DNA from 2 places in the Alteromonas sp. KUL17 genome. Region 2 is predicted to be linked to the other one. Evidence: predicted binding sites of a transcription regulator. Region 2 holds the regulator's gene; the other holds the start of a gene.

Region 1 (3,420 bases), on a different contig from region 2:
CCCGACGCACAGTGAATATAAAGTGGCGCTGAAGCATCTTTAAACTGTTCCAGTGCCTTCATTTCGAGCACGCCGCGTGGTATGTGAAGCGCAGAAGGTACGGGCTGATTGGCAACTTCGGCACTCTCTCGTACATCAATCAGTATACCGCTATTGTTTCGGCACTCACTGGCCGCTTGCTCCGCAGATACAGTGCGTAAGTTATCGTCTATGTTTTCTATTCGAGTCTTCATGTCTATAAGCATACTTTTCCTTTTTGCCTAAACTTGGTTAAAATAAGTAAAATCTAATATATTGATGTCAGCGTAATAAAACAATGTAAAATACAGGGATTCGTCGCATAAATTGGCAGGTCGGCAAAATGTCTTATACTTTAGTATAGTAAATGGCTAAATTGGTGCCGAAATACTTTACAGATAGAGAGTGCTTATGTCCGAGGATATGGTAATAGGTTCAGATGATATAATGGAACACGCTGCGGAAGCCGAGATCTTCCTAAAGCAATTCGCGAATAAAACACGCCTTATGGTGCTTTGTTCGTTGCTGAAAGAGGAAAAATCGGTAACCGAACTTCTCGAAGTTGTTAGCGTCTCGCAGCCAGTGATTTCTCAGCATCTTGCTTTATTGCGAGAATCAAAGATGGTGGCCACAAGAAGGGAAGGTCAAACTATTTACTACCGCTTAGCAGACGAGCGCGTCAAGCGTTTGATTGCTTTGATGTACGAATTTTTCTGCGAGTAATTTTCTTTTTGTATCCTAAGCTACAATGTCCGCCTTCAACAACGGACATTGTAAAGTTCCTAACTAAAAATCGCCAACAGTGACATTCTTCGGTTATTAATTTCCGTTTTTATTCAATTGATCGCAAAGCATAGGCACATAGCCTTCTTCAGATATTTTTTCACTTTCCACTTCAGGTCTATCAACCAATTCGTCGTGACTTAAATTCACTACTACGCTGTGCGCCGCCCAGTCTATACTTTCAATATCGCTAGGCAGAAGTGCGAGATGTTTGCCACCCGGAAGCCAGTTGTTGGTATCTACCACTAGCATGATTATCTTCCAGCTCTCGGTGTCAATGACGAAGTTACTGATGTGGCCAACGTTATCAGTGGTTGTAGCAACTTCATATCCACCAACTTCGCCCACTGCTCTCAGGTGGTTGGTGCTCTTTTTCGGGTTTTCAGTTTCAGACTCTTCAGCGCGCTGTAATTCGACCAGTTCATTTGGATGTGCGAACTCCCCCCAAGCTCCTGGTCCAATCCAATAGTATCCGTAACCAAAATATTTGAAGAGATTTTCTTCGTATTCACGTGACACAGGCTTATGTTCGTCAATAGAGGGGCTGTTTTTTAATGTATCAACTGTCATATTGATATGAACAGACTCACTATCTTCATCTAACTGTTTGACAGATATAGGTGATATCACCACTTTACGGCTAAGCGGTAGCCAAGTATTGGTATCTGCGACCAAGTAGCGAACAGTGAAGGTTTCGTCATCGAAAAGGATATCGCGGATGCCGCCCACTTTGTCATCAAGGGCATGTATAGAAAAGTGAGTAAGCTGTTTTGAACTAATGATCATCGTTGCGCCTCCTTTGCATGGGCTCGTTTTTCAGAATGAAATGCACAATTCACTGCACATCACTCTGTATTACTACTAAGTGTAGACAGTCCTTAATGTTTCTTCATTTTGTTCTTGTCTGAAGTTGATTGAGATCATTTGTTCAATAACAAAAAAGCTCGCCGGAGCGAGCTTTTTAGCAATGCTGTAGCATTATGCTACATCGAATTCTTCATCAGAGTAGTCTTCATCATAGTCTGATTGGTTACTCGCACTGCTGTGAAGGGTGTAGAAGTGCTTTTTGCCCCTTGCTAATCTGACGTATTTCGCCCAGGCTTTTTCTAGGTTATTGCTAGCTTCAACTTTACCTGTAACGAATTCGACGAAATGTCTCTCATCATCACTTTCAGGCGACAATTCGCCACTTTCAAGTCCTAGCAGTGTTTTGCCGTAGTGGGTTAGAAGATCGGCTTCAGTGATACTGAAGTCACCTGATTTACGAAAACCGTATGGAAACTTCTGACGGTCAATATAAGGTTTTGCAGATTGTCGAATAGCTAAACTTTTCATGTTGTACCCAACGTAATGTTTTGTTCAGCGCACTTTTAAGATAATTAAAAACGAAGATAAAACAAAAGATTTTTCTCTTATCAATAAAAAATTTTTAACGGTATAAAATCTAACACTAAATTTTAGATTACGTTTGAAAAGTATACAGAAAGTGCGAGGGGATAACCTCAAGCGTGAGATGTCTAAGTTTTTGAAATTAAAGTAAAATGTAAGCTTTTATTTATTGGCCCTGCAACGGGCGTCGCTATTACACGAGCGTAAATGAGTTGGACGTTAAAAGTCTATGAAAATCACTGATGGGAATAATCAAAAATTCTTGTCGCTACGATGATTAAAATTCGTTTTCTATTTTGTCGCTTAAGATAATAATTGAGGTGTGTTAACAACCCAGAGAAGTCAATGAGTAAAGACTATCGTTACCAGCGTGATGAATGGGACTCGGTAGAAGAGGAAGATTTTCACGCTAAAAAGCCAAATTCCAAACGTCAAAGTACTGTAAAGGAAAAGCAGAAGCGTGACCTGCAACGCCGTGACAAACAGCGTCGCCTGCACCAAGAAGAGTATTAATTCAGCGAGTTGGTGAAATTTTAATAAAGCGTACCGTTTATAGCGGTGCGCTTCTGTGCTTTTGTGTTTACTTGCCGTATTATCTGTGTCAATTTAGACCCACTTTGATTCGGTTGTACAATAAGCATGGATATACGCTTTCTCACCACCTTTATAGAGGTGGCAAAAACTCGTCACTTTGGTAAAGCGGCTGAAAACCTTTACCTTACTCAATCTGCAGTCAGTGCGCGCATAAAGCTACTTGAAGAGTATTTTCATACCACGCTTTTTATTAGGCAACGCAACAGTATACAGCTCACTCAATCTGGTGAGAAACTTCTGCCTTACGCTAGGCAATTATGCGCAACGCTAAACGAAGCAAAACAAGAGCTCCAAATTCAATCCTCTGAATATGTTGTTTGCGGCGCAACACAGCTGGCGAGCGAGCTGTTATTGCCTCAGATGCTCAGCCACCTACACAACTCGTTTCCCGATTGGTCAGTAAAGGCTGAAGTTCTTACGTTAGATACCCTTTCGCGACAATTGCACGAAAGGGTGACAGACTTATCATTCTCCACTGAACCGTTGAAATCTGAAGAAGTAAACAGTGATGTATTGCTAGAGCAGGATTTGGCGCTATATAGAATTGGACAAGCGTCTGAGTCTATTGATGCAGCAGATTTTGTGGCTATTGATTGGGGAACTAAGGCAAGAGACTGGTTGCTTACTGCTTACCCT
Region 2 (3,420 bases):
AAATATTGGCTGGTCGGTAGGTTACAACGTTTTGATCTTACCTTTCGCCGTATCAGGCCTACTTTCACCGTGGATGGCTGTTGTTGGTATGTCGTTAAGCAGTATCATTGTGGTCACAAACTCAACGCGACTTTTGAGCAAATAGCATGAGTATTATTTACGTATTAATTCCAATCGCCATCATCATTGTTGCCGTCGCTATTGTGATATTCTTTTGGGCGGTGAAAACCAATCAATTTGAAGATTTAGATCGCCAAGGTTATAGCATACTGTTTGACGATGATCTTCCGCCAGAAGAAAAAAAGCTAGCTGAGCAACGCAAACAACTTCAAGACAGTAAAGTAGACAAAAGCCAAGCGCCACATGGAAGGGATTAACTACTTCTCTGCCTTTCTTATCGGCTTAGCCGGCGGAGTTCACTGTGTGGGAATGTGCGGTGGAATTGTCGCTGCGCTAAGGATGGTATCGCCTAAAGGCGCTTCAGCACTACCCTATACCCTTGCCTATAACATGGGACGTATAGTGAGCTACACCATCGCCGGAGCAATAACCGGGGCACTTGGAAAAATTGCAGCAGATTATATACCTCTTGCCAACTATGCCCTTTCCCTACTTAGCGGAATCATGTTGCTTCTACTGGCGTGTTATTTGGGTAAGTGGTGGACTGGTTTAACGGTGCTGGAAAATGCGGGTAAAGGCCTATTTTCCAAAGTCCAGCCGCTTTCAAAACGCTTTTTGCCATTTAAGACCCCTTTAAGTGCGTTGCCTTATGGTTTTATTTGGGGTTGGCTTCCTTGCGGTTTGGTGTATTCCACACTTACCTGGTCTCTCGCGGCGGGTAACGCGCTAGAAGGCGCTGCTATTATGTTCTTCTTCGGTTTGGGTACATTACCCACCTTGCTCGCTGCAAGCGCTGGTAGCCAATATATTGTTCGAAGTTTTCAACATAACCATTTTAGACAAATTATTGCAGTAATAATGGCAATATATGCAGCTTATCTTATTCATGGCGCAATCGTTTAAAAATGGGTGTATTATTGTCGGGTATTCTTTTAGAGAGCGTGCATTATGAGCAAAGGAAGCCAATTTTCTATTCACTGTCAAAACTGTAGTTTCAGTCACCTGTGTTTACCGGTGGCGTTGAACAAAACAGAAATCGAGTCTCTTGACGATATTATTGAACGCAAGAAGCCGCTTCATAAAGGTGACACGCTGATTCAAACTGGTGATAAATTCCGTTCTCTATTTGCAGTGAGAACCGGTTCATTCAAATCATTTGTGACTAATACCGAAGGTGAAGAACAGATTACCGGCTTCCACTTTCCTGGTGACATTATCGGTTTCGATGCATTAAGAGAGAACAAACACCAAAGCTATACCTCTGCGTTAGAAACTGCCATGGTGTGTGAGCTTCCCTACGAGACCCTCGACGAAATGTCAGTGCAATTTCCAAAGCTGCGCCACCAGATCATGAGCTTCATGAGCGCTGAAATAAAACAAGATCACGACATGATCATGCTTTTAAACAAGCGAACCGCAGAAGAGCGCTTACTGTATTTCATCTCACACCTGTCGCAACGCTTTGAAGAGCGTGGCTTTTCCCATAGAGAATTCCACTTAACCATGACGCGCAACGAAATTGGAAACTATTTAGGATTAACGATTGAAACGATTAGTCGTCTGTTAAGCCGTTTTCAAAAAGACAACATCATAAAAGTAGACGGCAAGCTTATTACTATTTTGGATTTCGATAGGCTAAACACCAAACTAGCGGCGCTTAACGGCCCTAGCGTTGTCTGCGGTTAGTCCTTTTTAAGTGTTAAATAAGGCGCGCACTAAGCGCGCTTTTTTGTAACCTGTGTTAGCCACCTACCTGCCCTTTCAGCGCCACGCCGGTTGCTCCATATTCAATTAGGTAGGTTCACTCATGGTCGCCTCGTAAAATTCTTGATCTAAAACAACTTACGTTTTTCCCAATGTCGTTTATAGTTAGTATTAGAAAGCTTCGATTTCGACAGCCGCTACTAAGTTTCGTAGTTAGGGGGACGTTATGATTGAGTGTAAACGAATTCTGGCCGTGGTAGATGCCGAGCGCGATAACCAACCTGCACTAAGCCGTGCTTATGAACTCGCTTCAAAAACAGGCGCTTCAGTTACCGCCATGATGGTGGTATACGACTTATCTTATGATATGACGACCATGCTTAGCCCGGATGAGCGCGAGTCAATGCGCGATGCAGTTACAAAGGAGCATGCAAAATGGCTTGCCACCCACTTAAGAGAACAAGGATTCACTGAAACTGATATCGTTGTTGAATGGAATAATCGCGCGTATGAATCGATTATTTACTACACCCTAAACAATCAGATAGATTTAGTGGTAAAGGCAACCAAAAAGCACGACGATCTTGCTTCTGTTATTTTCACCCCCACCGACTGGCATTTAATGCGTAAATGCCCTCGCCCAGTATTGCTCGTTAAAGAGCACGACTGGCCAGAAGGAGGAGAGATTATTGCTGCAGTAAACGTAGGCAGTGAAGACGATGAGCACGCCGCACTTAACGATAAGCTCACCCTCATTGCTAACGACTACGCCTCTTTATTGAAAGGGAGCGTAAATTTGGTCAACAGTTACCCTTCTACACCACTTAATATCGCCATAGAAGTGCCTGAGTTCGACCCCGATACCTATCACGACGCGGTAAAAAATCATCATTTAAAGGAAATGCGTAGTCACGCGTTAAAGTACGGTATTCCTGAGAACAAATGCGTAGTAAGAGAAGGCCTTCCGGAAAAAGTTATCCCGCAAGTGGCAAAAACACTAGATGCAGAGCTGGTTGTTATTGGTACCGTTGGCCGTGTGGGCATTTCAGCGGCCCTAATTGGTAACACTGCAGAACACGTGATCGACGAACTCAATTGCGATGTGCTTGCTATTAAGCCAGATGGATTTGTGTCGCCGTTGTCGGTGTAGTCTTTTTATCAGTACCACATAGCCCGTGTTTGCCGTTACTTAGCGGCCAACGCGGTATGTCACCAACAAATTTAACTTCACAAGCATGGTCTCGAAAAGCCGCTTTAATGTATAATGGTGGCTTTATCACAAACCAAGCTAGTTAATTATGAGTTTAGGCACAAACAGTGCTGACGCGTCGCCATTAAATGCTGCGCAAAGTAAGCAAAAGTACAACTTCAACAAACTTCAGAAACGACTTCGCCGCAATGTGGGTAAAGCCATTGGCGATTTCGGTATGATTGAAAACAACGACAAAGTAATGGTGTGTTTATCTGGCGGTAAAGACAGCTACACCATGCTAGATATTTTATTGTTTTTAAAGAAGATTGCGCCTATTCATTTTGATATCGTTGCGGTTAATCTTGACCAAAAGCAGCCTGGTTTCCCCGAACATATCTTGCCTG

Evidence for each region. Region 2 encodes FNR, which switches genes on or off when oxygen is low (the NO sensors DNR and NnrR bind a similar motif). Its sites were predicted from a motif close to TTGATCTAGATCAA; they were not measured.
Region 1: a site for FNR is predicted at 1,712-1,725, ahead of KUL49_RS12275 (PRC-barrel domain-containing protein). Genes of this name have one in related genera too.

Annotation. Positions count from the first base shown of each region.
Region 1 covers NZ_BJKJ01000012.1:111,660-115,079, reverse strand. Annotated here, with positions in the region: gene KUL49_RS12285 (rhodanese-like domain-containing protein) at 1-245, opposite strand, end outside; gene KUL49_RS12280 (helix-turn-helix transcriptional regulator) at 430-741, shown strand; gene KUL49_RS12275 (PRC-barrel domain-containing protein) at 838-1,587, opposite strand; gene maoP (DUF413 domain-containing protein) at 1,780-2,136, opposite strand; gene KUL49_RS20815 (hypothetical protein) at 2,536-2,703, shown strand; gene KUL49_RS12265 (LysR family transcriptional regulator) at 2,830-3,420, shown strand, end outside.
Region 2 covers NZ_BJKJ01000003.1:101,840-105,259, reverse strand. Annotated here, with positions in the region: gene KUL49_RS03810 (heavy metal translocating P-type ATPase) at 1-145, shown strand, start outside; gene ccoS (cbb3-type cytochrome oxidase assembly protein CcoS) at 147-377, shown strand; gene KUL49_RS03800 (sulfite exporter TauE/SafE family protein) at 364-1,023, shown strand; gene fnr (fumarate/nitrate reduction transcriptional regulator Fnr) at 1,069-1,806, shown strand; gene uspE (universal stress protein UspE) at 2,051-2,974, shown strand; gene ttcA (tRNA 2-thiocytidine(32) synthetase TtcA) at 3,123-3,420, shown strand, end outside.